Thiohalobacter thiocyanaticus: one gene and its partner. The protein of the gene in region 1 binds, or shares a complex with, the protein of each later gene. Links are inferred from orthologs where the notes say so. Each region holds a gene or a part of one and is shown on either strand. Other genes may lie near its edges. The genes, in order: CFK21_RS10040 and accD.

The links.
Region 2: the proteins of CFK21_RS10040 (region 1) and accD are in contact, whole or in part, in a solved structure (PDB 8UXZ), measured with the Escherichia coli proteins. The link is inferred for Thiohalobacter thiocyanaticus from one-to-one orthologs.

What each region holds. Positions count from the first base shown.
Region 1 is NZ_AP018052.1:2,158,416-2,173,347, forward strand. What follows is about bases 797-3,756. They hold CFK21_RS10040 (acetyl-CoA carboxylase carboxyltransferase subunit alpha), read right to left. Parts: upstream 2,778-3,756; coding sequence 1,815-2,777; downstream 797-1,814. Other genes in these bases: tilS (tRNA lysidine(34) synthetase TilS), read right to left, coding at 797-1,737; dnaE (DNA polymerase III subunit alpha), read right to left, coding at 3,038-3,756. Outside these bases: CFK21_RS10030 (CTP synthase), read right to left, coding at 1-226; more of tilS, read right to left, coding at 475-796; more of dnaE, read right to left, coding at 3,757-6,541; CFK21_RS10050 (ABC transporter permease), read right to left, coding at 6,825-8,027; CFK21_RS10055 (ABC transporter ATP-binding protein), read right to left, coding at 8,027-8,737; CFK21_RS10060 (efflux RND transporter periplasmic adaptor subunit), read right to left, coding at 8,734-10,032; CFK21_RS10065 (efflux transporter outer membrane subunit), read right to left, coding at 10,029-11,498; rnhB (ribonuclease HII), read right to left, coding at 11,766-12,383; lpxB (lipid-A-disaccharide synthase), read right to left, coding at 12,376-13,566; lpxA (acyl-ACP--UDP-N-acetylglucosamine O-acyltransferase), read right to left, coding at 13,580-14,350; 3-hydroxyacyl-ACP dehydratase FabZ, read right to left, coding at 14,347-14,805; lpxD (UDP-3-O-(3-hydroxymyristoyl)glucosamine N-acyltransferase), read right to left, coding at 14,798-14,932. UniProt on the Escherichia coli protein: Component of the acetyl coenzyme A carboxylase (ACC) complex. First, biotin carboxylase catalyzes the carboxylation of biotin on its carrier protein (BCCP) and then the CO(2) group is transferred by the carboxyltransferase to acetyl-CoA to form malonyl-CoA.
Region 2 is NZ_AP018052.1:1,628,933-1,640,644, reverse strand. The notes cover bases 1-2,852. They hold accD (acetyl-CoA carboxylase, carboxyltransferase subunit beta), read right to left. Parts: upstream 1,931-2,852; coding sequence 1,070-1,930; downstream 1-1,069. Other genes in these bases: trpB (tryptophan synthase subunit beta), read right to left, coding at 2,829-2,852; trpA (tryptophan synthase subunit alpha), read right to left, coding at 2,005-2,832; folC (bifunctional tetrahydrofolate synthase/dihydrofolate synthase), read right to left, coding at 1-892. Outside these bases: more of trpB, read right to left, coding at 2,853-4,037; CFK21_RS07580 (phosphoribosylanthranilate isomerase), read right to left, coding at 4,042-4,668; tRNA pseudouridine(38-40) synthase TruA, read right to left, coding at 4,781-5,560; CFK21_RS07570 (hypothetical protein), read right to left, coding at 5,694-6,404; CFK21_RS07565 (class I SAM-dependent methyltransferase), read left to right, coding at 6,513-7,274; CFK21_RS07560 (hypothetical protein), read left to right, coding at 7,280-7,672; CFK21_RS07555 (hypothetical protein), read right to left, coding at 7,786-7,998; CFK21_RS07550 (FimV/HubP family polar landmark protein), read right to left, coding at 8,187-10,688; CFK21_RS07545 (aspartate-semialdehyde dehydrogenase), read right to left, coding at 10,814-11,712.

The DNA of each region.
Region 1 (14,932 bases):
CGTAATGCCCCAGGTCCAGATCGGTCTCGGTGCCGTCGGCGGTGACGAAAACCTCGCCGTGCTGGAATGGGCTCATGGTCCCCGGATCCACATTGATGTAGGGATCGAGCTTCATCAGGGTGACCTTGAGGCCGCGCGCCTCCAGGATGGCGGCAAGCGAGGCCGCGGCAATGCCTTTCCCCAGTGAGGAAACCACACCGCCGGTTATGAAGATGTATCGGGTCATGCGATCCAAGCAGTTGTCGAGGAGCGAGATTCAGCGGCCGGCGGGATGACGCGGGCGGCGCTACGGACGGGAGTCAACGATACCAGAACCCCCCCACCCGTACAACGCGACCCGCATCACAAACGGCTCCATTGCTGATCGTAGGTCGGGTTAGCGCAGCGTAACCCGACACGAAGCCGGCAAATGTCGGGTTACGCCCTCTCGGGCTAACCCGACCTACGGGTCGGGCGCAGAAAAGCGGGGCGGAATCAGCCCGGCAAACGGCTCCATTGCAATACCAGGCCGGGCTGCTCGCCGCGCGCCTGCCAGCCCTCCGCGAGCCACAGGCCGGCCACGGCAACGAGTTCATCGTCACAGTACACCAATGGCACGCGGTCGCGCTCCCAGGGGGGAATGCCGCGCTCCTGGAACAGGTGCTTGAGACTGTGGTGATGACCGCGACCGGCCGGGGCCAGGCGTTCGCCGCCGACGCGGAAACCGAGCTGCAGGCGACGGCCGGCGAGCGCCTCCCGGGCCAGCCCCTGCCCCGGCGTGGGCATGACCTCGAGCCGGCCTGCGGCGGCAGGGATATTCACGTCACCGCCGTCCCAGCCCTGTCGCTGGGCGGGCGGCACGGGCAGCGGCGGCATGGCATAGAGATCGTCCCGGTAACGGCGCACCTCGCCCCCGGGCCAGTGCACCCGCGGCATGGTATCGGCGCGGGCCCCCAGCACGCTCTGCTCGATCTGTTCCAGCACCGCCTCGCTGGGCATGAGCAGGCCCAGGCCATGCAGCCAGTAGCGCAGCAGGTTGCGCCGACGCGGCGGGGTGTAATGCAGCAGGGCCGCGACCGACAGGGTGGCCGGTCCCCGGCCGCCGACCTGCAGCAGATCGCTGATGGCCAGATCGACCTGCAGACTGGCGGCATCGGCCTGGTGGCGGGCCGCACGGGCCAGGGCACGTTTCACGCCCGGCCAGCGCGCCTGCAGCCGCGGCAGGATCTCGTGGCGCAGGAAGTTGCGGTCATAGTGCCGGTCGGCGTTGCTCGGATCCTCGATCCAGTCCAGATCCCGGTTCCGGGCCCACTCCAGCAGCTGGGCACGCGTGACCTCCAGCAGCGGCCGGCACAGCCAGCCCGGGCCGAACACGCTCACTGCGGGCATTCCCGCCAACCCCCTGGGTCCACTGCCGCGCAGCAGCTGCAGCAGCAGGGTCTCGGCCTGATCGTCCTCGTGATGGGCCGTGACCAGACAATGATCCGGTTGCAGCCACTCACGCAGCGCCCGATAGCGGGCCTCGCGCGCAGCGGCCTCGGGGCTCTCGCCCGGCCCGGGCCGGGCCTCGACCCGGTGCAGTTCAAAGGGGATGTCCAGCTCCTGGCACAGCGCCCGGCAGCGCTCACTCCAGTGCGCCGAGTCCGGCTGCAGCTGATGATCCACATGCACCGCACCCAGCGGCATCCCCAGCTGTTCGCGCTGATCGGCCAGCCGGTGCAGCAGAACGACCGAATCCAGACCGCCGCTCAATGCCACCCAGCAGGCCTGCGCCTGGGGAATCCATTCCTTGATGTGACGGGCGACCGGGGGGAGCGTCGAGGTGCTCAGAAGGGTCAGGCCTTTTCGTTGTACTCGCCGAACTCGAGCAGCCGGCGGTAGCGGGTCTCCAGCAGCGTATCCAGAGGCTGGCCGCGCAGGCTGTCCAACTCGCTCAGCAGCCGCGCCTTGAGCAGTTCCGCCATGCGTTCCGGATCGCGGTGGGCACCGCCCAGCGGTTCTTCGATGACGGTGTCGATCAGACCCAGTTCCAGCAGCCGGCGCGAGGTGATGCCCAGGGCCTCGGCGGCATCGGCGGCCTTCTCGGCGCTCTTCCACAGGATGGAGGCGCAGCCCTCGGGCGAGATGACCGAATAGGTGCTGTACTCCAGCATCAGCAAGCGGTCGCCCACACCGATGGCGAGCGCGCCGCCGGAGCCGCCCTCGCCAATGACGGTGCAGATGACAGGTGTCTTCAGTTCCGCCATGACCTGCAGGTTGCGGGCGATGGCCTCGCTCTGGCCGCGCTCCTCGGCGCCGATGCCGGGATAGGCGCCGGGGGTGTCAATGAAGGTCAGCACCGGCAGCTTGAAGCGCTCGGCCGTCTGCATCAACCGCAGCGCCTTGCGATAGCCCTCGGGGCGCGGCATGCCGAAGTTGCGGTGCAGCTTCTCCCGGGTGTCGCGGCCCTTCTGCTGGCCGATGATCATCACCGGCTCGCCCTCCAGCCGCGCCACGCCGCCGACAATGGCGGGGTCGTCGGCAAAGGTGCGGTCGCCGTGCAGTTCCTCGAAATCGGTGAAGATACGGGCGATGTAGTCCAGCAGATAGGGCCGCTGCGGATGCCGGGCCAGCTGGGCGACCTGCCAGGCATTGAGCCTGGAGAAGATGGACTGGGTCAGCGAGCGGCTCTTCTCTTCCAGGCGCCGGATCTCCTCGCTGATGTTGATCTCGGCATCGTCGCCCACATAGCGCAGTTCCTCGATTTTCGCCTCGAGTTCCGCGATGGGTTGTTCAAAATCCAGAAAGTTCAGGTTCATGGGGGCGTAAGGATACTCGGCTGCGGGTAGGGCGGCAACCGCTGCCGATGTTCAACACAAAGGCGCGAAGGCGCAGAGAACGCAGAGTTTTCAATCATGTAGGATGGGCTGGGCAGAGTAGTAGGTCGGGTTAGCGCAGCGTAACCCGACACTCGGCAGGAGATCCTGTCGGGTTACGCCCGAATGGGCTAACCCGACCTACCTCTCATACATCTTGCGTCCTCTGCGCCTTCGCGCCTCTGCGTTGAAGATTTTCACTTTCAGTGGGTATTGTACTCGACCTGCACCCGCCCTTCGCCGCCGGCCAGTTCGTCCAGGCGGTGCAGCAGTTCGTCGGCGGGCTGCACCCGCCACTCATTGCCCAGCATGATATGGGCCCGGGCGCGGTCGTTGTGGTAGTTGAGCCAGACCGGGCAGCGGCCCTCGCGATAGGGCTGCAGGGTCTCGGCCAGGTGCTGCATGAAGCCGTTGCCGGCACGCGCGGCGTCGACCTCGATCACCAGCCGGCGGGCGAAGGCGGCGCGGGCCTGGCTGATGTCGTAGATCTCGTCGGCGGTGAGCTGGTAGCCGCCGGAATAGTCGTCCAGCGCCAGTGAGCCCTTGATCACCAGCACCCGGTCCCTGGCCAGCAGGTTGCGGTGGGCCTCGAAGGTGTCGGAGAAGACCCTCACCTCGATGCGCGCGCTGCGATCATCCAGGGTGGCGAAGGCCATGCGGCCGCGCCGGGTGTTGCGCACCCGCAGGGCTATCACCAGACCGGCGAGCGTGACAGTGCGTTCCTGACCGCGGCTGTTGCCGCCGTCGGCCGGCACGCTGTCGGGGACGACATCGGCGATACGCCCGCTGGTGAAATGCGCCAGCTCGGCCTCGTAGCGGCAGATGGGATGGCCGCTGAGATACAGCCCCAGGGTTTCCTTCTCGCCGGTCAGGCGCTCATCCTCGGTCCACTCGGGCAGTTCGACCAGGTCCAGCGGCTTGTCCACCGGCGCCGGTCCGGCCTCGCCGAACAGGTCGTTCTGGCCCAGGTCGGCATCGCGCACATGCTGCTCGGCCAGTTTCAGCGCCATCGGCAGCTGCGCCATCAGGGTGGCGCGGTTGGAGCCGATCTCGTCCAGCGCCCCGGCCCGGATCAGTGCCTCCAGCACCCGGCGGTTGAGCTTGCGCAGATCCACCCGCCGGCAGAAATCGAACAGGTCCGCGAACGGCCCGTTGGCCTCGCGCTCGGCGATCATGCTTTCGATCGCGCCCTGGCCCACGCCCTTGATGGCCCCCAGACCGTAGACCACCGTATCCACGCCCTCGGCAGTGAAACGGTACATGGAACGGTTGACGCTGGGGGGGATGACGCCGAGTTGCATGTCGCGGCATTCGTCGATCAGGGTGACCACCTTGTCGGTGTTGTCCATGTCCGCCGACAGCACCGCCGCCATGAAGGCGGCCGGATAGTGCGCCTTGAGCCAGGCGGTCTGGTAGGAGACCAGGGCATAGGCCGCCGAGTGCGACTTGTTGAAGCCGTAGCCGGCGAACTTCTCCATCAGGTCGAAGATGTAGGTGGCGGTCTTCTCCTCCACCCCGCGCTCCAGTGCGCCCCGGGTGAAGATCTCGCGCTGCTTGGCCATCTCCTCGGGCTTCTTCTTGCCCATGGCGCGGCGCAGCAGGTCGGCGCCGCCCAGGGTGTAGCCGGCCAGCACCTGGGCGATCTGCATCACCTGCTCCTGGTACAGGATCACGCCGTAGGTGGGCGCCAGGATCGGCTCCAGATCGGGATGCGGGTATTCGACCCGCTGGCGCCCGTGTTTGCGGGCGATGAAGTCGTCCACCATGCCCGACTGCAGCGGCCCGGGGCGGAACAGCGCGACCAGGGCGATGATGTCCTCGAAGCTGTCCGGCTGCAGGCGCCGGATCAGGTCCTTCATGCCGCTGGACTCGAGCTGGAATACGGCGGTGGTTTTGCAGCCCTTGAGCAGCCTGAAGCTGTCCGGGTCGTCCAGCGGAATGGTCTCGATGTCCACGTCGGGCTCGCCGGCCTCGCGGCGGATGGCGTTCACGCTGCGCAGGGCCCAGTCGATGATGGTCAGGGTGCGCAGGCCGAGGAAGTCGAACTTGACCAGGCCGACCGCCTCGACGTCGTCCTTGTCGAACTGGCTGACGATGCTCTCCGAGCCGTGTTCGCAGTACAGCGGGGTGAAGTCGGTCAGCTTGGTCGGCGAGATCACCACGCCGCCGGCGTGCTTGCCGGCATTGCGCGCCAGGCCCTCCAGCGACTGCGCCAGCTCGATGATGCCGCGCACCTCCTCGTCCTCGTCGACCAGGCGTTTGAGTTCCTCCTCCTGCGCCAGCGCCTTGTCCAGGGTCATGCCGATCTCGAACGGGATCAGCTTGGCGATGCGGTCGACAAAGCCGTAGGGATGCCCGAGCACCCGGCCGACGTCGCGCACCACCGCCTTGGCCGCCATGGAGCCGTAGGTGATGATCTGCGAGACCTTCTCGCGGCCGTAGCGGCGGGCGACATAGTCGATGACGCGGTCGCGTCCCTCCATGCAGAAGTCGACGTCGAAGTCGGGCATGGACACGCGTTCGGGATTGAGGAAGCGCTCGAACAGCAGGTCGTAGGCGATGGGATCGAGATCGGTGATGGTCAGGGCATAGGCGACCAGCGAGCCGGCGCCCGAACCGCGCCCCGGCCCCACCGGCACGCCGTTGGACTTGGCCCACTGGATGAAGTCGGCCACGATGAGAAAGTAGCCGGGAAAACCCATCTGGTTGATGACGTCCAGTTCGATCTGCAGGCGCTCGTCATAGGGTCTGCGCTGCTCGGCGAATTCCGGGGCGGTGCGGTCGAACAGCTTGTCCAGGCGCTGCTCCAGGCCTGCGTGCGCCTGCTGATTGAAGTATTCCTCCATGGTCATCCCGTCGGGAATCGGGAATTCCGGCAGGAAGTTCTCGCCCAGGGTCAGTTCCAGGTTGCAGCGCCGGGCGATCTCGACCGTGTTCTCCAGCGCCTCGGGGATGTCGGCGAACAGCTCCGCCATCGCCTCCGGTGTCTTCAGGTACTGCTGATCGCTGTACAGGCGCGGCCGGCGCGGATCGTCCAGGGTGCGGCCGTCATGGATGCAGACGCGGGCTTCGTGGGCCTCGAAGCCATCGGCCTGGATGAAGCGCACATCGTTGGTGGCCACCACCGGCACGCCCTGTTGCGCGGCCAGGTCGACCGCGGCATGCAGGTAGTCCTCCTCGTACTCGCGGCCGGTGCGCTGCAATTCCAGGTAGAAGCGGTCGGGGAACAGACGCCGCCAGTCGGCGAGCAGGTCGGCAGCGACATCGGCGTGCCCGGCAAGCAACGCCTGACCGATGTCACCCTGACGTCCGCCCGACAGGGCGATCAGGCCGTCGGTCAGGCCGTCCAGCCAGTCGCGTTTCAATACCGGCACGCCGCCGTGCTGGCCCTCGGTGTAGGTGCGCGAAACCAGCTGCGACAGATTCAGATAGCCCTGGTTGTTCTGGCACAGCAGGGTCAGCCGGTGCGGCTGGTTGGGATCGTTGGGATTCTCCAGCCACAGGTCCACGCCGATGAGCGGCTTGAGCCCGCCGGCGATGGCCGCCTTGTAGAACTTGACCATGGCGAACAGGTTGCACTGGTCGGTGACTGCCACCGCCGGCATGCCCGCCGCGCGCGCCGCCTTGACCAGCGGCTTGATGCGCACAATCCCGTCGACCAGGGAGTACTCGGTGTGCAGGCGGAGATGGACGAAGGAGACGGGCATGGGGGCAAAGTTTCCGGCACCGCGGCGGGGGATGCAAGGCTTGACAGTTGGGCTCAGAGCCTGGGCGAGAACAACGCAGAGGGCACAGAGGCGCGGAGACGCAGAGTTTCATAAGGAAATACCTGAGGAAACTCTGATTAATTCGATGATTCTCGTCATTGCGAGCGTAGCGAAGCAATCTCACACTGCAGAATCAATCGGTTGGAGATCGCCGCGGCGCTACGCGCCTCGCAATGACGAATAAATCAGAGGTTCCCTGATTAATCCGTCATTGCGTTCCGGTTCACTCGTGGCGCAGGGCGTCGATCGGATCCAGGCGGGCCGCGCGGCGGGCCGGGAAGTAACCGAACATCACGCCGATGGCGGCGGAGAACACGAACGAAAGCAGGTTGATGGCCGGATCGAAGATATAGGGCACCGACATCAGGCCGGCGAGAAACACCGAGGCGCCCGCGGCCAGCAGAATACCGATCACACCGCCCAGGCTGGACAGCACCACCGCCTCGATCAGGAACTGCAGCAGCACGTCGCGCTCGAGCGCGCCGATGGCCAGGCGGATACCGATCTCGCGGGTACGCTCGGTGACCGACACCAGCATGATGTTCATGATGCCGATGCCGCCCACCAGCAGGCTCACCGCGGCCACCGCACCGAGCAGCAGGGTCAGGACGCGGGTGGTGCCGGTCAGGGTCTCGGCGATCTGGCGTGTATCCATGACCCGGAAGTCGTCATCCTCGAACTCGCTGATGTTGCGCCGCTCGCGCAGCAGCGAAATCAGTTGGGCCTTGACCCGGTCGATCGAGGCGCCGGCGGCCACCGAGACCATGATCATGCGCACATCCGTATTGCCGACCAGGCGCCGCTGCACCGTGCGCAGCGGCATGATCACGGTGTCGTCCTGATCCGAGCCCATCGCCGACTGGCCCTTGGCGCCGAGCAACCCGATCACCTCGCAGGCGAACTGCCGGATGCGGATCTCCGCACCCACCGGATTCTGCTGCCCGAACAGATTCTCCCGCACTGTCTCGCCGATCACGCACACCGCCTTGCCGGCGCGCTCCTCGAGTTCGGTGAAACTGCGCCCGGCGACGATCTCCCAGTTGGCGGCGGTGAAATAGGCGTTGCTGCTGCCGGTGACCGAGGTGGACCAGTTGCTGGCCTGGAACACGGCCGTCACTGCACTGCTCACCACCGGCGCCACCGCCGCCGTGCCGCCGATCTGGTTGCGCACCGCCTCGACGTCGGCGAGTTTGAAATTGGGTGCGGCCTCCGCCGCCGGGCCGAAGCGCTGGCCGGGGCGCACCATGAGCAGGTTGCTGCCCATGCTGGCGATCTGGTCGGCCACCGAGCGGGTGGCGCCGTTGCCCAGCGTCACCATGGTGATGACTGCGGCCACACCGATGACCACGCCGAGGATGGTCAGAAAGGAGCGCATCAGGTTGCGGCGGATGGCGCGCAGGGCCAGCATCAGGGTGTTCCACCACATCAGACCTGAGCCTCCGAGCGCGTGTCGCTGTCCACCCGCCCATCGACGAAGCGCACGACGCGCCGGGCGTAGGCGGCCATGTCCGGCTCGTGGGTAACCATCAACACGGTGATGCCGCTGTCGCGATTGAGGGCGGCGATCAGTTCCATGATTTCAACGCTGGTATGGGTGTCCAGGTTGCCGGTGGGCTCGTCGGCCAGCAGCACCCGGGGGCCGGTGACGATGGCGCGGGCGATGGCCACGCGCTGCTGCTGGCCGCCGGACAACTCCCCCGGGGTATGGTGCTCCCAGCCTTCGAGGCCGACCTGGGCCAGCGCGGCCCGGGCCGCGGCATGGCGGGCCGCGGCCGGCGCCCCGCGATAGATCAGCGGCAGTTCCACATTCTCCAGCGCGGTGGTGCGCGCCAGCAGATTGAAGCCCTGAAACACGAAACCGAGAAAGTGCCGCCGCAGCAGTGCGCGCTGGTCGCGCGTCAGCCGCTCCACCTGCATCCCCTGAAAGGCATAGCTGCCGCCGGAGGGCGTATCCAGGCAGCCGAGGATATTCATGGCCGTGGACTTGCCCGAGCCGCTCGGCCCCATCACCGCGATGAACTCCCCCGGCCGGACGTCCAGGTCGATGCCGCGCAGGGCCTGGAAGGCGGCCCGGCCCTGGCCGTAGGTCCTGGTGATCCCCTGCAGGCGGATCAGCGGCGCGTCGTCCGCGGTCATCGGGTCACCGACATCTCGGTAATGACCTCCATGCCGGGCTCGAGGCCGCCGCCGAGGATCTCGGTGACGCGGCCGTTGGTCGCGCCGGTCTCGACCGTCAGCCTGACCGCCTGTCCATCGCGCAGTACCCACAGACCCTGGCCGCCCCCGCCGCTGCCCGCGGTCCGGGGCCGGGAACTGCTCTGGGCCGGCCGCCGCGGCATCAGCGATCCGATCACGCCGCGGCCGGAATCCTCCGCCGCCGTCGCTGCCGGCGGCGTGAAGCGCAGCGCGGCATTGGGGACCAGCAGGGCGTCCTCGCGCACCAGGGTCGTGATCTCGGCCGTGCCGGTCATGCCCGGGCGCAGACTCAGATCCCGGTTGTCCACCTTGAGCACGGCCGGATAGGAGATCACGCCATCGCTGTCGGTGGCGTTGTAGCCGACACGGATGATCTCGGCCTCGAAGCGCCGTCCCGGCCAGGCATCGACGCTGAAGCCGGCCGGCTGCCCGGGCTGCACCTGGCCGACATCGGCCTCGTCCACGTCCACCCGCAGTTCCATCTGGGTCAGATCCTCGGCCAGCAGAAACAGGGTCACCGCCTGCAGCGAGGCGGCCACCGTCTGGCCCGGGTCGACCGCGCGCTCCAGCACCACGCCGTCGATGGGCGAACGGATGCGGGCCTTGTACAGGTTGGTCTCGTCGCTGCGCAGCGCGGCCCGCGCCTGGGCGACCCCGGCCTGCGCGCTGGCCACATCGGCTTCGGCCCGTGCCAGTTCGGCCTCGGCGGTCTCCATCTCGGCATGCGAGGGCACCTTGCCGCCGGACAGGCGTGAGACCTCGCGAAACCGCGCCAGCCGCGCCCGCACCTCGGTGACCGTGGCCTCGGCCTGTTCCAGGGCCGCTTCGGCCGCGGCCACCGTCGCGCGCGAGCGGGCCACCGCATCCTCGAACTTGGACAGGTCGAGTTCGGCCAGTATCTGGCCCTCGGTCACGCGGTCATCGTCGTCGACGAACACCGACTCGACCGTGCCGGACATCTCGCTGCCGACCTCCACCTGGTTGGTCGGCTCCAGCCGGCCGGTGGCCGATACCGTCACCACCAGCGTGCCGCGCTCCACGGTCTCGGTGCGGTACTGCGGCTTGCCGGCATCGCCATTGCCGCCGAACATGAAGTAGGCGGCCAGTAGCAGCAGAATCAGGCCGGCGATCAACGGCAGGCGCCAGCGGCGCAGCCGGCCGCCGCTGCCCTGCCGGGTCAGGATGGCTTCGAGGTCGGCGGCCGGACCGCCGTCGGGTCGGGAAGTATCGTTCATGGATCGATCCTGGTATGTGCTGTGTCCGGCGCCGCAACGGATGCGGATGCGGGCGCCCAGCCGCCGCCGAGGGCCTTGTAGAGCCGGATCTGGGCCGCCGCCAGCTCCCCGGTACTGCTGGCGAGCTGGTCCTCCAGGCTGAGCAGGCTGCGCTGGCTGTCGAGCACGGAGAGGAAATCGGCCAGCCCGGCGGCATAGCGCTGTTCGGCGATCGTATGGGCCTCCCGCGCCGCCGCCACGGCCCGGGCCAGGCGCTCCCGGCGTTCGGCGGTTGCGGCCACGTCGACCAGGGCGTTCTCCACCTCCTCGAGCGCGGCCAGTACCGCCGCCTCGTAGCCCAGCCGCGCCTGCTCGAGCAGCGCGTCCTGGATCCCGATGTTGGCGCGGATGCGGCCGGACTGGAAGATCGGCGCAGTGACGGCACCCAGCAGCGAACGGGCATCCGCGCCATTGTTGTTCAGACCGGACAGGCTCAACGCCTCCAGTCCGATGGAGCCGGACAGCCGGAAACCGGGATAACGCGCCGCCTCGGCCTGGCCCAGGCGGGCGGTCTGTGCCGCCAGCCGCCGTTCGGCGGCACGCACGTCCGGGCGTCGCCGCAGCACGTCGGCGGGAATGCCGACGGCGGCCGCGCGCCCGGCCAGGGGCACGGCGGCCGTCGCGGCAAGCCGTTCGCGCAGTGCGCCCGGATTCCGGCCCAGCAGTACCGCCAGCCGGTGTCGGGCCGCGCTCACCGCGCTGCGCAGCGCCGGCAGCGCGGCCTGCGCGCTCTCCAGATCGGTGCGCGCCTGGGCGACATCCAGTTCCGGCACCAGTCCCGCCTGCCAGCGCCAGCGGGTCAGGTCATGGGTTTCGCGGCGGGCGGCGACACTGGCCTCGGCCACGGCCAGGCGCCGCTGGGCCGTGCGCAGATCGGTGTAGTTCAGTACCACCTCGGCGGCCAGCGAGACCCGGGTGTCGCGCAGTGTCTCGAGGCTGGCGTCGAGTTCGGCGGCGGCGGCCTCGCGGCCGCGGCGCAGGCCGCCGAAGATGTCCGGCTCCCAGGCGGCGTCGAAGCCGGCGCTGTACAGATCGCGCGTGGCGCCGGTCCCGAGCGTTTCGCTCGACGTACTGCGGGCCGCCGAGGCCGCGGCGTCCAGTGCAGGCCCGAGCTGGGCGCCGGCCAGGGCGCGCCGCGCCCGCGCCTCGCGCAGCTGGGCCCGGGCGGTGGCCAGCTCGCGGTTGGCGGCCAGGGCCTCGTCCACCAGCGCGTTCAGCAGCGGATCCTCGAACTGGCGCCACCATTCGGCCAGCACGGCGGCATCCGGGGCGCGGGTATCGGTTGCCGTCCCCCAGTGCGCGGGCACCCCGGGTTGCGGTGCCTGGTAGTCCGGACCGACCGCGGCACAGGCGGACAACAGCGAGGCAATCACCGTGCAGAGCACGGCATGCGGCGGCAACAACAACGAATATCCGTGCGGCTTCATATCCTCTGTCCCGGCACGGCCCATGTCCATGTCCATGTCCATGAGCCACAAGTAACACGTATCCTAGCCTGTATTCGCCCGGGGGATCTGACCCACATCAAGCTCAGGGCGGGGATCCGGCGGTGCCGGCGGATACTGCACGCTCACGGTGAAGGGTGTGCAATCGCGGGCTGGAACAAGCACACCCCATCCGACATATACGGACAGTTGCCGGAAACGGGCCTGCAGCCGATCCGGCCTGTGAGACCGCTTTTCCCCGGCTCTAGCCTATCGGCCCCGTCCCTGTTCAATCAGGCGCCGCACCGGCGCATAGGAACGGCGATGGATGGGCGTCACCCCCAGGCGCTCCAGCGCGGCCAGATGGGCCTGGCAGGGATAGCCCTTGTGGCTGGCCAGACCGTAGCCGGGATACTGCGCATCCAGAGCGATCATCTCCGCGTCGCGCGCCACCTTGGCCAGGATGGAGGCGGCGCTGATGGCCTCGACCCGGCTGTCGCCCTTGATGACGGCCTGCGATGCGCAGGGCAGTTCGGGACAGCGGTTGCCGTCGATCAGGGCCAGTTCCGGCGCCACCCCCAGGGCGGCGACCGCGCGCTGCATGGCCAACAGACTGGCCTGGAGGATGTTGATGCGGTCGATCTCCTCGACCTCGGCCCGGCCCAGGGCCCAGGCCAGGGCCTGTTCCCGGATCTGAGCGGCCAGCACGCCGCGCCGCTTCTCGCTCAGGGTCTTGGAATCGGCCAGGCCCGACAGCGGCCGGGCCGGGTCCAGGATGACCGCGGCGGCCACCACCGGTCCGGCCAGGGGGCCGCGCCCGGCCTCGTCCACGCCGGCAACGCAACCGGTGGCATCGACAATGAAATCCAGTTCCGCCTGCTCAGGCATGGCCGGCCACCTCCAGCACCGCGGCCGCGGCGGCCTGGTCGGCATTGTGCTGCAACTCGGTGTGCAGTTCCCGGAAGCGTCGGGTCAGCAGGCTGCGACGGGCCGGATTGTGCAGCTGGTTGAGCAGCGCCTGGCCCAGATTGACCGGCGTGACCTCGTCCTGGATGTACTCGGGCACCAGGGCCTCGCCGGCCAGCAGGTTGGGCAGACTGTAGTGCGGCACCCTGACCAGCCGTTTCATCATCCAGTGGGTGGCCGGCGCCAGCCGGTAGGCCACTACCATGGGGCGCTTGAGCAGCATGGCCTCCAGCGCCGCGGTGCCCGAGGCCAGCAGCACCGCATCGGCGGCGGTCATGGCGGTGCGGGCGCGGCCGTCGAGCAGGGTCAGCGGCAGGTCCGCCGCACTGCGGGCAAGGATGGACTCGAACAGCTCCCGGGTCCGGGGACTGGCGCAGGGCACGATGAAATGCAGTCCGCGGTCGCGTTCCAGGCACCACTGCAGGGTCTCGATGAAGGGTTGCGCCAACCGCTGTACCTCGCCCAGCCGGCTGCCGGGGAGCACCGCCACCAGCGGACCGCGCTCGGGCAGTCCCAGCTGCTGCCGGGCGGCAGTCGCATCCGGCAGCAGCGGGATGCGCTCGGCCAGGGGATGGCCCACGAAGGTCACCGGCACGGCATGGCGGCGGTAGAATTCGGCCTCGAAGGGGAACAGGGTCAGCATCCGGTCCAGGCTACGCACGATGCGCTTGATGCGGTAGCCGCGCCAGGCCCACACCGACGGGCTGACATAGTGCAGTGTGCGGATGCCCTGCCGGTGCAGGCGGCGCTCCAGGCCCAGGTTGAAATCCGGGGCGTCGATGCCGACGAATACATCGGGCGGTTCGGCCAGCAGCTGCCGGGCCAGCCGGCGGCGCAGCCGCAACAACCCGGGCAGATGCCGCAGCACCTCCACCAGCCCCATCACCGACAGGGCCTCCATGGGATAGAGACTGCGGCAGCCCGCCGCCTGCATTTCCGGGCCGCCGATGCCCTCCACCATCAGTTCCCGCCTGCCGGCCAGCTGTTCGCGCAGGGCGTGGATCAGGCCGGCGCCGAGCTGGTCGCCCGAGGCCTCGCCCGCCACCATGGCGATGCGCAGCGGCGGAAGAGGTCTGGTCCGGCCGGTGTCGGTGGTTTCATCCATGACAGCTGAATCTTCAGCGCACGATGCCGCGGGTCTGCTGCTGCAGAAAGGCGATCAGAGACTGCACCTGCGCATCCCCGCCCTGCTCCGCCTGCAGCTGGACCAGCGCCTGTTCCAGCGGCAGGCCGCTGCGATACAGCGTCCGGTAGGCCTGCTTGAGTGCGCGCAGGCTGCCGGCGGAGAAATTGCGCCGCTTCAGGCCTTCGCTGTTGAGCCCGTGGACATGGGCGGGATGACCGGAAACCATCATGAAGGGCGGCACATCCTTGCCGATCACGCTGCCGAAGGCGGTGAAGGCATGGGCGCCGATGGCGCAGAACTGGTGCACCAGGGTGAAGCCGCCGAGGATGGCATGGTCACCGACCCGCACGTGCCCGGCCAGGGCGGTATTGTTGGCAAGGATGGTATGACTGCCGACATCGCAGTCGTGGGCGATATGCACATAGGCCATGATCCAGTTGTCATCGCCAAGGGTGGTGCGGCCGCGATCCTGCACGGTCCCGCGATGGATGGTGACCCCTTCGCGGATGGTGTTGTGGTTACCGATGACCAGTTCGGTGGGCTCGCCGGCGTATTTCTTGTCCTGCGGCGCCTCGCCGATGGAGGCGAACTGGTAGATACGGTTGTCGCGGCCGATGCGGGTGGGCCCGTTGATGACCACGTGCGGGCCGATGACCGTGCCCGCCTCGATGCTCACGTCAGGGCCGATCACGCTGAAGGGTCCGACCTCCACCCCGGTCGCCAGCATCGCGCCGGGATCGACCAGGGCCTGGGCATGAATCAAGATTCGACTGCCCTCTCGGTGCACATGAGTTCGGCGCTGGCGGCGAGCTTGCCGTCCACCTTCGCCTCGGCCTCGAACACCCAGATGCCGCGCCGGGTGTTCTTCACCCGCACATGCAGCATCAGTTGATCGCCCGGCTCGACCGGACGCTTGAAGCGGGCCTTGTCCACGCCCACCAGGTAGTAGAGTACGTTCTCCCTGCGCCCTTCCCGGCCCATACTGCGGAAGGCCAGCAGACCGGTGGCCTGGGCCAGCGCCTCGATGACGAGCACACCGGGCATGATGGGTTTTTCCGGAAAGTGCCCGTTGAAGAAGGGCTCGTTGAAACTGACGTTCTTGTAGCCCACCAGGTGTTCGCCGGCGACGTATTCGGTGACCCGGTCGATCAGCAGAAAAGGATAGCGATGCGGCAACTCCCGCATGATTTCATTGATGTCCATTAAAGTGTCAGTCATTCTCGTTGTCCGGTGATTTCTTATCGATTGCGCCGTCCCGCAGCGCGGTCAGCTGTTGTTCCAGACTCTGCAGCCGCCGGGCCATGTCATCGAGACGCCGCAGGCGGGCCTGGATACGGTTCCATTT
Region 2 (11,712 bases), 520 kb from region 1 along the record:
CGTCCTGCGTCAGGTGCTGGCAGCGGCCGGCCAGTACGGCCGTAGCCAGCCCCCCGGCAATGGCCGCACGCGCTACCGGCAGTCGCGACTGCAGGCATTCCACGGCCATGAGCGCGGCAGCGGCATTGTGCAGCTGCACGCCCCCGCCCAGCGCCGGCAGCGGCAGTTCCTGCCAGGTGCACTGCAGCGACCACCAATCCCAGTAACCGTCGCGGGAGCGGCGGCTGCCGAAGGCCCGGTCCAGGGCATACCAGTGAGCACCACGCTCGGCCGCGGCCGCGGCCAGATCGGCTGGCGGGTCGGGGTCGCCGCAGATCGCAGGACGGCCAACGCGGAAAATGCCGGCCTTCTCGCGTGCGATCAGGTCGCGTGTCTCGCCCAGCCAGTCCATGTGATCCAGACCGATGGAGGTGACGACAGCGACATCGGCGTCCAGGATATTGACCGCATCCAGGCGCCCGCCGAGGCCGACTTCCAGCAGCGTGACATCGACCTGTGCCCGCGCGAACAGCCACAGCGCGGCCAGGGTGCCGAACTCGAAATAGGTCAGGCTGATGTCGCCACGCGCCGCATCGACGGCCGCGAACGCGGCCATGATGTCGGCATCCGCGGCCTCGCATTGTTCAATGCGGATACGTTCGTTGTAGCGGATCAGGTGAGGCGAGGTATAGAGCCCGGTGCGATAACCGGCGTGACTGTAGATGGCCTCGAGATATGCCAGCGTCGAGCCCTTGCCGTTGGTCCCGCCCACGGTAACCACCGGACATGCCGGTTGCAGCAGGTCCAGGCGATCGGCCACGGCGCGCACCCGGTCGAGTCCGAGTTCGATCTCGCGGGGGTGCAGGGTCTCCTGCCAGCGCAGCCAGTCGGCGAGGGAGTCGAAGCGCGTCACTGCGGTGCCTGGCCCCGGAGGGTGGGGTACCCGTAATGGAGCTCTGGGGGCTGGCTTGAGCGCAGCGCGGCAATCTCGTAACACCGCCTCATCCGTTGCGGGATTGCCACGTCGCTACGCGCCTCGCAATGACGTAAGACTTTCATTCAGGGGTGGAAGCGGCTGATGCAGGAGATTCTAGGATGCACTGCGATGCATAAAGATGGCCAGTAACCGGGCGACCCTGTCGCGCATCTCGCGCCGGTCAACGATCATGTCGATCGCCCCATGCTCCAGCAGGAATTCGCTGCGCTGAAAGCCTTCCGGCAGGGTCTCGCGCACGGTCTGCTCGATCACGCGCGGGCCGGCGAAGCCGATCAGCGCATTGGGTTCGGCAATGTGCACGTCGCCCAGCATGGCCAGGCTGGCGGACACGCCGCCCATGGTCGGGTCGGTCAGCACCGAGATGAAGGGCAGTCCGGCCTGCCGCATGCGTCCCAGCGCGGCACTGGTCTTGGCCATCTGCATCAGTGAGAACAGTGCCTCCTGCATGCGGGCGCCGCCGCTGGCGGAGAAGCACACCAGCGGCAGTTCGTTGTCCAGGCAGTGGTTCACGGCGCGCACGAAGCGCTCGCCCACCACCGAACCCATGGAACCGCCCATGAAGGCGAAGTCGAAGGCGCTGGCGACCAACGGCAGCCCCTGCACCTGACCCTGCATGACGATCAGCGCATCGGACTCACCAGTGGATTTCTGCGCCTGGTTGAGCCGATCGCGGTACTTCTTGCTGTCACGGAATTTCAGGATATCGACGGGTTCGATGCCGGCAAACAACTCCTCGCGCCCGGCCTCGTCCAGGAAGGTCTGCAGCCGGCGGCGGGCACGGATGCGCATGTGATGGCCGCACTTGGGGCAGACCTCCAGGTTGCGCTCCAGCTCGGCACGGTAGATCACCGAACTGCAGGCGTCACACTTGGTCCACAGCCCTTCCGGCACGGTACGCTTGTTACCGCCTTCGGTGCGGATGCGCGTGGGCATCAGTTTCTCGAACCAGCTCATGTATAACTCTCGATATCCAGTTGTCAGAGGTGCGGACGGCGCCCGGGACCGGCGGGGTCACGCAATCCCCGGCTTCACGAGACGGCAGCAGCCGGCTGCGTAGCGTCCATGGCAGCGCGCATGGCGCGCAGTTCTTCGGCCACCTTCTCCCTGATGACCTCGGGATGCCCGCTCGCCTCGGCGATGTGGCGCACCAGCGCACTGCCGACGATTACGGCATCCGCGGCCCGACTCACCCGTGCGGCCGATTCGGCATCGCGGATGCCGAAACCCACCCCGATGGGCAGCGCTGCGATGGATTTGAGATGGCCGACCTTCTCGGCCACCGCGTCCACGTCCAGCCGGGTGGCACCGGTCACGCCCTTGAACGAGACATAGTACAGAAAACCGCTGGCCTGCTCGGCGATGCGCGCCACGCGCGCATCGGTGGTGGTGGGCGAGAGCAGGAAGATGGGATCGATGCCATGGCCCTTGAGTTCGCCGGCCAGTTCCCCCGCCTCCTCCGGCGGCAGATCCACGGTCAGCACCCCGTCCACCCCCGCCTGCTGCGCGGCGGCGGCGAAGCCGGCGTAGCCCATGGCCTCGATGGGATTGAGATAGCCCATCAGCAGCACCGGGGTCTCGTCGTTGTCACGGCGGAACCCGGCCACCATTTCCAGTACCCGGCGCAGGCTCACATGATGCTTCAACGCCCGCTCGCAGGCGGCCTGAATGACCGGCCCGTCGGCCATGGGGTCGGAAAAGGGGACGCCCAGTTCGATGATGTCGGCGCCGGCCTCGACCATGGCATGCATCAACGGCACGGTGCTGTCGGGGTCGGGGTCACCGGCGGTGATATAGGGGATCAGCGCCTTCCTGCCGGTCTGGCGCAACGCCTCGAAGCGGCCCTCGATGCGGCTCATACCTCGATCCCCTCGTGCGCCGCGACGGTGTGTATGTCCTTGTCACCGCGCCCGGACAGATTGACGATGATGATCTGGTCCTGCGCCATGGTCGGCGCCAGCTTGGTGGCATAGGCCAGGGCATGACTGGATTCCAGCGCCGGGATGATGCCTTCCATGCGGGTCAGATCGTGGAAGCCCTGCAGCGCCTCGCTGTCGGTGACGGCCACATAACGGGCACGGCCGCTGTCCTTGAGCCAGGCATGCTCGGGGCCCACACCGGGGTAGTCCAGGCCGGCGGAGATGGAATGGGTTTCGGTGATCAGGCCGTCGTTGTCTTCCATCAGGTAGGTGCGGTTGCCGTGCAGCACGCCCGGACGGCCGGCGCACAGGGGCGCGGCATGGCGACCGGAGTCTAAGCCGTCGCCGCCGCCCTCGACCCCGTACAGGGCCACGTCCCTGTCATCGAGGAAGGGATGGAACAGCCCGATGGCGTTGGAGCCGCCGCCGACGCAGGCGATCAGGGCATCCGGCAGCCGGCCGGCCTGCGCCTGGATCTGTTGGCGCGCCTCACGGCCGATCACGGCCTGGAAGTCGCGCACCATGGCCGGATAGGGATGCGGCCCGGCGACGGTGCCGATGATATAGAAGGTGTTGTCGACATTGGTGACCCAGTCGCGCATGGCCTCGTTGAGTGCATCCTTGAGGGTCTTCGAGCCGGATTCCACGCCCACCACCTCGGCACCCAGCAGGCGCATGCGGTAGACGTTGCTGGACTGGCGCTTCATGTCCTCGGCGCCCATGTAGATGACGCATTCCATGCCCAGCCGCGCGGCGACGGTGGCGGTGGCCACGCCGTGCTGGCCGGCGCCGGTCTCGCCGATGATGCGGGTCTTGCCCATGTGGCGGGCCAGCAGGGCCTGGCCGACGGTGTTGTTGATCTTGTGCGCGCCGGTGTGGTTGAGATCCTCGCGCTTGAGGTAGATCTGCGCCCCGCCCAGGTGCCGGCTCCAGCGCTCGGCGTGATACAGCGGCGAGGGCCGGCCGACATAGTAATGCAGGTCGCGGTCCAGTTCGGCCTGGAAATCGGGATCGCTCTTCAGCGTTTCGTAGGCCTGGCGCAACTCCTCGATGGGCTCCATCAGGGTCTCGGCAACGAAGCGCCCGCCATAGGGCCCGAAGTGCCCGTTGGCATCGGGCAGGTCGGTGAAGTGCAGCGGCGCCATGGCCTCAGTCGGTGTTGACACGGTTGACTCCTTGGATGAAGGCGGCGATCTTCGCCGGATCTTTGATCCCCTTGTCCTGCTCCACGCCGCTGCTGACATCCACGGCATAGGGACGGGTGCTGCGCACGGCCTGCTCCACATTGCCGGCATCCAGCCCCCCGGCCAGGATCAGCGGTCGCGGCCGCTCGGGCGGAATGCGGGCCCAGTCGAAGCGCTCGCCGCTGCCGCCCGGCACGGCCGGGTGCCAGGCATCCAGCAGAATGCCGGCGGCCCCGCGCCAGGCCTGCATCGCCGCAGCCACATCCATCTCCGGGTGCATGCGCAGGGCCTTGATGTAGGGATGCCCCAGGCCATCACAGAACTCCGGCGTTTCGTCGCCGTGGAACTGCAGCAGGTCCAGCGGCAGTGCCTCGAGGTGTGCACGCACCGTCTCGGCAGCGGCATCCACGAACAACCCCACCTTGCACACGAATGGCGGCAGCGCCGCGATGACAGCCCGGGCCTGCTCGATGTCAACCGCGCGCGGGCTGCGCTCATAGAACACCAGCCCGATGGCATCGGCGCCGGCGGCCGCAGCGGCCACACCGTCGTCGGACCGGGTGATACCGCAGATTTTAACGCGCACGCGCATGCACAGGCTACCGGATTCTCGCTGGGGTGAAACCCGCAATCCTGTCACAACTGCAGGGGAATTGCAGCTTTTTGCAGCCCGCAGGCACGAAAGCATTCAGATGTGGGTCGGATCAGCCTATGTCCGGCAGCACCGCCTCCCCGGGCAGAGCGAACTCCGATGGATATGCCACCTTGACGAAATACAACCCACCGGCCGGCGCCGTGATGCCGCTGCGCGAGCGGTCGCGGCCGGCCAGCAGTCCGGCCAGCCAGTCCACCGGCTGCTCGCCCCGACCCACCGCAATCAGGCTGCCGGCGATGTTGCGCACCATATGGTGCAGGAAGGCATTGGCCTCGATGTCGAGCAGGATCAGGTCGCCCCGGCGCTGCAACTCCAGCCGGTGCAGGGTACGCACCGGGTGTCTGGCCTGGCAGGCCAGGGCCCGGAAGGCGGAGAAATCGTGCTCGCCCAGCAGCGGACGGGCGGCGGCCTGCATGGCCTCGACATCCAATGGACGATGCTCCCAGCACACCCGCTTACGCAGCAGGGCCGGGCGATGACCGCGGTTGAGGATGAGGTAGCGGTACTGGCGTGCCGTGGCCCTGAACCGGGCGTGGAAATCCTCGCTGATCGGCCGCACCCAGGTGATCGCGACCTCCGGCGGCAGATTGGAATTACCGCCCAGCAGCCAGGAGCGCATACTGCGCCCGGCATGGGTATCGAAGTGCACGACCTGGGCAGTGGCATGCACACCGGTGTCGGTACGCCCGGCACAGACCACGCTCACCGGATGATCCGCCACCTTCGACAGGGCCTGTTCCAGCGCGGCCTGTACGCTGGGGGCGTGGCTCTGGCGCTGCCAGCCGTTGAAGGCGCTGCCGTCGTATTCGATGCCCAGGGCGATGCGCATCAGGGTTTCTCTCCACGGCAGCGACGGGAACGCGGAGAACGCAAAGGCGCAGAGACACAGAGAAGTCCCTGTGGCGCTGTCTGCGAACCGGGGCGGGAAAATGCAACCAGAGGCTTGAGGGCGCTCATGCCATTCATTCCACTCCGACCCACCAGGGCATGAGCATGACCAGCGCGATCCCGGCCGGCCAGGCCCATTCCCACCAGGCCGGGCGCGCCTGCACCGGGATCTCCAGCGCCACCGGCGGGTCATTTTCCGCCGCCTTCAGCACCCGCTGCCACAGACCCGGCAGCGCCGCGGCGAAGGCACGCCACTGGCGCAGAGGCGGCAGTTCCGCCTGCCATGTCCGGATCAGCTCCTGCGCCTGCGGCACCCGCTGCAGGGTGAGCACGATGCGCACATTCAGCCGGCGGGCATCCAGCCCGAGGCGCTGCAGCGGCCGGGTGAGCCAGGCCAGCCCGGTCAACAGCTGTTCCCGCGGCGTCGTGGTGAGCAGCAGATAGACCGCCAGCACCATCCCCAGCAGAATCACCGCCCGCACCCCACCTGCGGCCAGTCCCTGCCAACTCGGCGACAAGGTCCCCAGTACCGGGATCAGCGCCTCACCCGGTGTGAGCCAGCCGTAGACGAACACCAGTGCGAGCAGCAGCCAGCGCAGCCGTCGCAGCGCCTGTCCGGCCCCGGGGATGCGCAGCGAACCGCGCGCCGGCCAGGACAGCAGCACGAACGCCGCCAGGCCGGCCAGACCCAGCAGCAGCGCCGGCCCGCGGGCATGCGCCAGCCCGGCAGCGAATGCCAGCAACGACAGAATACGGATGGCAGGGGACGGGGAGGCGATGGACATGAAGGAATTCTACCCGCACCGACCCTCCCTGGGCCATTATTCCCCCAGGTTGATTTCCAGCCGCAGGATCGGGAAGATCACGCTATTCCGAAGCAACTGAGACGAAGCATGAGCCAGTCGAAGATCAAGACCGACGAGAAGAAACAGCATTTTGACGATATCTACGTTGCCGAGACCCCCGTTCCCTTCAAGGAGCGCATTCTGGATGCGCTGGACTATATCTCGGACGACTTCAACCGCCGGATGTTCGACCGTCTGATCCTGCCCTGGGTGCAGGAAAAGGCCGGCCGCGGCGAGACGGTGCGCTATGTCGACCTGTGCGCCTGCTTCGGCAACACCACCATGGCCACCGTCTACGGCATGGACTACGAGGCCATCCGCCACAACTGGCGTGACACCGACGCCTGCCGGAGGATCGAGGCCGAGCGCCGCTTCCCGGCCCATACCACCGGCATCGACATCTCCGGCAACGCCATGGCCTACGGCCAGAGTTGCGGCCTGTTCGACGACACCGTGGTCGCCGATCTCAACGCCCCTTCCGCCGAGGCGAAACAGGCGGTGGATGCGGCGATGGAAAACGCCGACGTGGTGATCTCCACCGCCTCGCTGGTCTATCTCGAAACCGATGTCATCAAGGCGCTGATCGACGCCTTCGCCCGCGCTCCGCGTGAGGGCTACATGCTGGTCAACTTCCTCAATCCCTTCAGCCTGGACAAGGCGGACGAGACCAAGCGCCTGTTGCTGGAGCGCCTGGAGTTCGTCGGCAGCATGGCCACCCGCCACCGCCGCATGTCGCCGCTGGAGCAGGAGAACTACCCCGGTGAGGAGTGGTCGCTGCTGGAGATCTGGGTCCTGCGTCGCAGGCCCTGAGACCGATGACCGCCGGCAGAGAAGTCCTCTATTCCATTATCGAGTCGCCGGCGCACCCGGACTTCTCGCAGCTGTATCGCCGTCTCGGGATCGCGCAGATAAAGCTCAATTCCCAGCGCAAGGCGATCAACGAACTGAAGAAGAACCCGCCCGACTGGGTCGTGGCGGAGTTCTTCTACGGCTACGGCAACAACTACGCAGGCGTCAATGTCTGCAACCTGGATGTCTTTCTGTACAGCCTGCAGAAATATGCTCCGGAGGCGAAAGTGATCGTACTGGTGGAAAAGCCGGAGGCGCAGTATGTACCGCGGCTGGCCGAACTGTTTACGCTGCATGCGGTGCTGACATTGCCGGTGGAGGAAAAAGACATGCAGGCCGCACTCGATACATTCTCATAGGTTGTCAGGTCATACGCGGCATCGGGATGCACGCCAGCCAAAGCCGACAGCCACTGATCCCGGCATGAAAAACCCGGCCGGGGCCGGGTTTGGAAATCGGCAAACAAAGCCCGTCAGTTTTCGGTGGCTTCTTCCACCTTGTCGCCGGCCTCTTCCATGGCATCGCCCATTTCCTCGCCGGCTTCCTTGAGCTTTTCAGTGGTGGCTTCCATGGACTCGTCGATCTTCTCACCGGCCTGTTCCGCCGGACCCTGGCTCTCGCCGCAGCCGGCCAGGCTCAGGCCGAGGGCGATCATCAGCACGCTGAGCATATTCTTACTGTTCATGGGTGACTCTCCTTGTTTATTCATTTATGGGGTGAAGCGCGCAGAGTTTCGTAGCTGTTGCCGGGGAATGCAAGGGGCGGCATCACAATTTCCGCTCCGCCGCCGGTGCAGTCCGGCTGCAGAGGCTGGAAAAGAACAAAGCCCGGCGGGTGCCGGGCTTTGCTATCTACAGTGACCCGCCGTCGGCGTCAGACGACTTCCTTCATCAGTGTCTCCGCCTCGGACTTCTGGGCCTGGTTGCCCTCTTCCATAACTTCTTCCAGGATGCTGCGTGCACCTTCCGGATCGCCCATCTCGATATAGGCACGGGCAAGGTCGAGCTTGGTGGAGACCTCATCGCCGGCCTGCAGTTCACCCTCGCCGACTTCGACTTCCTCCTCGGCTTCACCGACCGGCGCGGCCGCCTCGTCAGTCTCGCTGAGATCGAACTCAAGCATGTTTTCGTCATCGTCGGCCAGACCCGGCACCTTCTCCTCGGCAGGTTCGACTCCTTCCGTTTCAGCCCTGTCTCCGGGAGCGAAGCTCTCCAACTCGCCCAGATCGAAATCGAGCGAGTTGTCCTCCTCGGCTCCCGCCTCGGATTCGGCAGTGGCCGTCCCGGCTTCGTCCAGGCCGGTATCGCTCGTGTCCATACCACCGAGGTCGGTCAGTTCCGGCTCGGCTGGCGCGGGCGCCTCGACCGCACCGCCGCCTGCCAGATACAGGCTGTTGCCGGGGTTGAGTTCGCGTCCCATCTCCACCACCCGCTGCCAGGCGGGATCCTCCTGGTTCTCCAACCGGGCCAGCAAGGCCTCGGCCTCGGTATCGAAGGCACTCTGGTTCCGGGCGGCATGGAAGACTTCCAGCAGCTTGAGCCGGTAGTCGGCGTTGTCGGGATCGTTGTCCAGCGCACCCCGGATCAGTTCCTCGGCCTGCTGGTAGCGGCCGTAGGCAAGGTAGACGTCCGCCTCGGCGATGGGATCGGCCTCGGCCTCGTTCTGCAGGGTACCCATATCGCTGACGGAAAAATCCGTGAACAGCGAGGAGTCAGACTGCGGCCCCCCGGAGGCCGCCGGCGCCGGCGCCTCTTCCTGCGGCTCGGCCGCCGCCGCCTCGGCTCCGCCGGCAGCGGCACCGACGGCAGTCGCCGCGGATGCACTTCCCGCGCCGCCCTTATCCCCGGGCTCGGCCAGAATGCTTTCCTTGAACTCGGTTGTGGCCATGCGGCGCTTGCGTGCCCCGAGCCAGGCCAGGATCAACAGCAGCAGGGCAACGGCACCGGCGCCGGCCTGCCACAGAGGATTGGTCAGGAAACGGCTGAGCAGGCCTTCTTCGGCCGGGGCCGGGGCGGGCTGGCGGATATCCTCCTGCAGGGCGGGCGGCGCGGGTTCGGCCTGGGCCTCCGGTGCCGCGTCAGCCGGCGCGGGTTCCACCGGCTCGGTCCCGGCGACCAGTTCATCCGGCGCCGCGGCAGCCGCGGTTTCATCCGTCATCTGTTCCTGCGCAGGCACGGGGGATTCCTCTCCCGCGTCAGCGGCAACTGCCTCTTCGCCGGCCAGCGAGCCCTGCATCCGGGCCAGTTCGTCATCACTGAGCTGGACCAGACGATGCAATTGGGCGATCTGCTGCTCCAGGTCGGCCAGCCGCTCATTGAGGTCCTGGTTCTGCTGACGCTGAGCTTCGAGTTCCTCCACGGCCAGTGCCAGTTCCGTACGCACCTGCTCCACTTCGGTGCCCGCGCCTGCCTCGCCCCCGGCACCGTCGGCAGCGGCGGCGGCATCGGCTGCATCGGGAGTGACCAGCTTGAGTTGGGCATCAGCGCCTGCGGTCGCGGCCGGGCCGGCCTCGTCGGCGGACACCGCCGGCTCCGCTGTTTCCGCGGCCGGTGCCTCGCGCTCGACCTTGCCGACGGCCGGTGCGGCGGCTGTCTCGTCACTGCGACCCTCGCGCCACAGCCGGTGATGCCGGCTGACCTCGGTCCGGGCCTCGGCCTGGCTGATGGAGGTAAACTCCTCCCGCGACGGTACGCGCAGAACATGTCCGGCCTTGAGACTGTTGACGTTGCCGTGCTGGAAAGCCTCCGGGTTGGCACGCACCAGGCCGAGCATGGTCTGCTGCATGCTCACCCCGGCATCGGGACGTACCTTCTCGGCGATGTTCCACAAAGTGTCGTTGCGCTGCACCGGTCCGTACTCGGAACCGGTGAAGATCGCTTCCCGGCGGCCTGAGTCGGCAGGCCGGGAAGGCGCCGGCGCCGGGACGGCCTGGCGGGCAGTGGTCGGCGCGGTGGCTGCCGGCGCCGGGGCCTCGGCGGGCATAAGTGCGGGCGGATCGATCAGCATGGTGTACTCGCGCACCAGCTGTCCGCTGGCCCAACTGGCCTGCACCATGAAATCGAGGTAGGGCTCGCGCACCGGCTCCTGACTGGTGACCTTGATCACGGCGGTGCCGTCGGGCCGGGTGGTGACAGCGAACTTCAGCCGGGTGTGCAGGTAGATGCGTTCGACCCCGGCCTGTGCATAGGCCTCGGGCGAAGCCAGCCGGACCTTGAGTTGATCGACCTCCTCCGGCGTGGCCGACAACAGGGTGATCTCGGCGTCCAGAGGCTGATGCAGGGCGGAGTTTAGCTTGATTTCACCCAGTCCCAGGGCGTAGGCATGACTGGCGAAGGCGCCCAGCATGGCCGTGACTAAGGCCGTTTTCCTAACCATTTTGCTTCCTCTCATGTGCCCGAGGACCCGTCCTGTGCTGGATCCCGTCGTTTTGGTGTTTGTGGAGAAATATCCTGCAACTAGTCGTTCTTTCTCGGAATTTCTTGAGTCCGCCCCACTATAGCCTAGAGGTGGTCTCTGACCAACAACTCCGCGATCTGGATGCTGTTCAGGGCGGCACCCTTGCGCACATTATCGGCGACCACCCACAAATCTAAACCGCGCGGATGCGAGATATCCTCACGGATACGCCCGACATAGACCGGGTCGTGATTGGCCCCTTCAGTGACCGCGGTGGGATAACCGCCGTCGGTGTGTTCGTCCAGCACCACGATGCCCGGCGCCTTGCCCAGCAGTTCGCGGGCCCGGGCGGCGGTGAGCTTGTCGCGGGTCTCGATGTGCACCGCCTCGGAGTGGCCATAGAAGACCGGCACCCGCACCGCGGTGGGATTCACCTGGATGTTCTCATCGCCCATGATTTTGCGGGTCTCCCACACCATCTTCATCTCTTCCTTGGTGTAGCCGTTGTCCATGAAGGCATCGATGTGCGGCAGGCAGTTGAAGGCGATCTGCTTGGGATAGACCCTGGCCTCGATGTCCTTGCCGTTGAGCAGCTGCGCGGTCTGGGTCGCCAGTTCCTCGATCGCCTCCTTGCCGGTGCCGGAGACGGCCTGGTAGGTGGCGACATTGATGCGCTCGATACGGGCGGCGTCATGCAGGGGCTTGAGCGCGACCAGCATCTGTATGGTGGAGCAATTGGGATTGGCGATGATGCCGCGATTGGTATAACCGGCCACGGCTTCGGGATTCACCTCGGGCACCACCAGCGGGATGTCGTCGTCATAGCGGAACTGGGAGGTGTTGTCGACCACCACACAGCCGGCGGCCGCCGCCTTGGGCGCATACTCCTTCGACACCGAGGCGCCGGGCGAGAACAGGCCGATCTGCACCTGCGAGAAATCGAACTCCGCCAGGTCCTGCACGGTGAGGTGCTTGTCGCCGAACCGCACCTTGCTGCCGGCCG